Regions from separate parts of the Bacteroides celer genome, predicted to be linked through region 2. Evidence: riboswitches for the same ligand, from Rfam matches in the RefSeq annotation. Region 2 holds a riboswitch; the other holds the start of a gene.
What was found. A riboswitch is a leader RNA that binds a small molecule or an ion and turns the genes downstream of it on or off. The one in region 2 is predicted to bind cobalamin.
Positions count from the first base shown of each region.

Region 1: it holds a riboswitch for cobalamin, as region 2 does, so the genes downstream of both, CJF29_RS16025 (TonB-dependent receptor plug domain-containing protein) here and CJF29_RS04650 (TonB-dependent receptor) in region 2, are expected to answer to the same signal.

Region 1 is NZ_CP178209.1:3,915,594-3,917,804, forward strand. It holds cobalamin riboswitch at 757-957, shown strand; gene CJF29_RS16025 (TonB-dependent receptor plug domain-containing protein) at 1,141-2,211, shown strand, end outside.
Region 2 is NZ_CP178209.1:1,254,655-1,256,865, reverse strand. It holds gene CJF29_RS04655 (putative transporter) at 1-594, shown strand, start outside; cobalamin riboswitch at 726-944, shown strand; gene CJF29_RS04650 (TonB-dependent receptor) at 1,081-2,211, shown strand, end outside.

The sequences.
Region 1 (2,211 bases), 2.7 Mb from region 2:
GGTGTTCGGAGAGGGGTGTACAAAGCGCTGAAACGCCCACCAGTAAAGGGGGAAAAGCCAATGAAAACCAGTAGAGTAGAGAAGAGAAGAGTAAAGAAGAGTAAGTAAAAGTATTATTTCTGTTATAAACAACAGCAATAATACTGGGCAGAGAAGATGGCTTTGGATGCTGCCGTTGTCGGTTCGGATCACTTCGTCGGTGCCGTTTCTGTTCCCGTGTCCCTCATGAACTGTTCGTCCGGCAGATGACCGACTTTTGTCTGGTAGGTTGTTGATGCTCGCCCAGTAGGTAACGGACATTCACACGGTAGATAACCTACGTTTGTACGTTAGGTAAATTCTATATTATTTCACGGGCTACCGTTTCAATACTTGTTTGCTAAAGTATCATTTGCTTCAAAACCATACCGAAATGAATTAGTTCAAAACCGTATAGTAAGGAACAAAATAGGTGGATACCGCTGCATCCCCTATAAAAAACGACCAATTATGTTTCAATAAATCTGTTTCATACGTCCAACGTTGGACATAGACAAAGATACTTTTTAAAAGCTAATCTTATGTCAAACAAATAAAAAAGGCGGGCAACTCAATACCCGCCTCTAAAATCCGCTAATTTGGTAAATTTTGTAATAAGTGACAGTCTCATTTACAAAAATACAGAAAATATCGAAGAAAACAAGTTGGTTCTTTCTCTTTCGTATCAGGACGAAAGAAAAAGAATATCCCCCAACTTGGAAAAAACAAATAAACTCCCTATCTTTGTCCCGCATTGGTTTGCGACTCCCTTACGGGGGAAGCAATTAAAAGGGAATCAGGTGTAAATCCTGAACAGTCCCGCTGCTGTAAGTTCCATGCATGTTACAAGCAATTCACTCATTGCCACTGGAGAATAATCTGGGAAGGCGTTTGTAACAGGAATAAGTCAGAAGACCTACCATGCAATTATGTTTCACTGCTTTCGAGGAAAAAGCGTTGAGTCTAATGAACCGGACAAGTCGTCTATCATTTCATTCATCACTCTAATTCAGAGAAAGTGTGTTAAAACGAATAAACTCTGCCAAGTTTATTTATGCGTGTCCGGTCGAAGGGATTTCGCCCGGACACTTTTAAATAGCAACAGACTGAAATAAGGAATAAATGAAAGAGAGAACATTTAAGAAAATGATCTTTGCAGTATTCTGCTGCCAATTCTTATCCATACCACTTTTTGCACAACAGCAAAAGGTAGATACGACACATACATATTCTATTCCTGAAATAACAGTATCAGATATCTATCAGACTCGCGAAGTACGTTCTACCGCTCCCCTGCAAGTATTCTCCAAAGACGCCCTGAAAAACCTGCACGCCTTGCAAGTATCCGACGCAGTGAAACACTTTGCCGGAGTGACCGTAAAAGACTACGGAGGTATTGGCGGACTAAAAACTGTATCCATACGAAGCCTGGGAGCACAACATACCGCTGTTGGCTATGACGGGATCACCCTAACCGATTGCCAAACGGGACAAATCGACATCGGGCGTTTCTCACTCGATAACGTAGACAGACTTTCTCTAAACAACGGACAAAGCGATAACATCTTCCAACCTGCCCGCTTCTTTGCGTCAGCAGGCATCTTGAATATCCAGACACTTACCCCACAGTTCACAAAAGACAAAAAGACCAACATAGCAGGAGCTTTCAAAACAGGTTCCTGGGGATTAGTCAATCCCTCCCTCCTGCTGGAACAACAATTCAATAAAACATGGAGCATGTCAGTCAATGGCGAATGGATGTCTTCTGACGGACATTATCCATATACACTGCGCTATGGAAGTGCAGAAGGAGATCTGTCCTCACGTGAGAAACGGAAGAATACAGATGTACAAACATTCCGTGCTGAAGCCGGACTTTACGGTAACTTCTCCGATAAAGAACAATGGCGGCTGAAAGCCTATTACTTCCAATCCTCCCGGGGACTACCCAAAGCTACCACTTTCTACGACGACCATTCTACCCAACACCTGTGGGATAAAAACACTTTCATACAAAGTCAATACAAGAAAGAATTCAGCCAACAATGGGTATTCCAAACCTCTGCCAAGTGGAATTGGAGCTATCAACGTTACCTAGACCCTGATACAAAGAACTCATTAAAGAAAACAGAAAACAGCTACTACCAGCAAGAATATTACCTTTCCGCTTCTGTACTATACAGACTGTTGAGC
Region 2 (2,211 bases):
GCCCATGCAGAGAAAGTACTTGGCAACTCCATGAAACGCTTAAATCATCCGAACCTGATTCCTATCTTTATAGGTATCGCTTTAGGATGTATTCTGGGAAGTCTTCCTTTCGCATTTCCCGGAATTCCGCAACCTGTGAAACTAGGATTGGCAGGCGGTCCGCTCATCGTTTCTATCCTGATTAGCCGTTTCGGTCCGAAATACAAGCTGATTACTTATACCACCATGAGTGCCAACCTGATGCTTCGTGAAATCGGTATTTCCATCTTTCTCGCTTGCGTAGGTTTAGGAGCAGGCGAAGGCTTTGTAGACACAGTCATTCATGGCGGAGGATATATATGGGTTGGCTACGGAGTAATCATAACCATCCTGCCACTTCTGATTACGGGATTGATAGGACGGTATTATTGCAAGCTGAATTATTTCACGCTTATCGGAGTTCTGGCTGGTTCTACCACCAATCCGCCGGCATTGGCTTACTCCAATGACCTGACTTCCTGTGATGCGCCTGCCGTCGGCTACGCTACGGTGTATCCGCTCACCATGTTTCTGCGAGTATTGACGGCACAAATATTGATTCTGTCGTTGGGATAACATATTAATATATCCTTTTCCATCCAATTGATCACTAACAAATGGAGAGAATAGGATCAGATGCCGGAATATTTGTTATTGGTCAATGGGATATTTTTTTAGAATAAAACAAACTAATTAATAAAAACTTTCTAACTTTGTGCCGTTAAGGTTTCCTTGAACAACTTTTGCGTTGTTAAGGAATGAAAAGGGAATGCCGTGTAAACCGGCAACAGTACCTGCTGCTGTAAATCTCCGCTCCTTGTAATCAAAGAGCAAAATTGCAACACAAAAGTCACTGGATAGTTTATCTGGGAAGGCGTTGCAAAATGGGATGAGTCAGAAGACCTGCCTTGATGTTCTGATTTACACCTGCGGGATTTCGGGTAGTAGTCAAATAGAAAATAAGCAATTATCTTTTATTTGGTATAATAGCTATATGTCCGTTTGTGTAGATTGAATTCAGATCTGAACAAACGGATTTTTTATACCTATAAAATAAAAGACATGCTTTCTATTCAAGTCCATTCATACAATAAGCATTATATCCATTTACGGTGGATATTATGTTTGATTCTATCTCTATTTACCACATTACCGGCCATTTCCCAGTCCAGGGTTCGGCATCAGACTTCTCTGTCTGATACACTTCTCAAACTCAAAGAAGTTACTATCTACAGCAACCGGATGCAAAAAAAGATGTCTCCTGTACAGATTCTGTCCGGCAAAGAACTTGAGAAGCTCAATGTTTACTCCGTTGCTGATGCTTTGCGCTACTTTTCCGGAGTACAGATAAAAGATTACGGAGGTATTGGAGGACTAAAAACCGTCAATATACGAAGTATGGGCAGTCATCATGTCGGAGTATTTTACGATGGTATTGAATTAGGAAATGCGCAAAATGGAGTCGTCGATCTAGGCCGTTTTTCATTAGATAATATGGAAGTCATTTCACTATATAATGGTCAAAAAAGTGCCATCTTCCAACCTGCCAAAGATTATAGTTCCGCAAGTGCCATATATATGCAGACACGAAAACCCCTATTCAAAGGGGAAAAGAAAAACAATCTGAACATCGGGGTGAAAGGCGGTTCATTCTCTACCATCAATCCGTCACTACTTTGGGAACATCGTTTCAACGAACGAATAAGCAGTTCCATCAGTACGGAGTATATGTATACATCAGGACGATATAAATTCACATACGCCAAGAAAGATGGTTACGACACAACAGCTGTTCGTCAAAATGGAGACGTAAGAATGTTACGTTTGGAGAATGCATTCTTCGGAAAAGTCCCCAAAGGAGAATGGAAAGCCAAAGCATACCTATACAATTCAGAACGAGGATATCCCGGAGCTGCGGTAAGAGAAGAGCCGGGTAAGTTTCGCCATCAGGACCGGCAGTGGGATACCAATCTGTTTGTGCAAGGCTCTTTTCAAAACTATTTTAAGCCTTGGTACAGTCTGCTAGCCAACGGAAAATATGCTTATGACTATCTCCACTATTTATCCGATCCCAGACTGGATGTCACCACCATGTACGTAGACAATCACTACCGACAACAAGAAATCTATGCTTCGGCCGCCCATTTATTCACCATCTATCCCTGGTGGAGTATGTCATTATCCAATGATTTT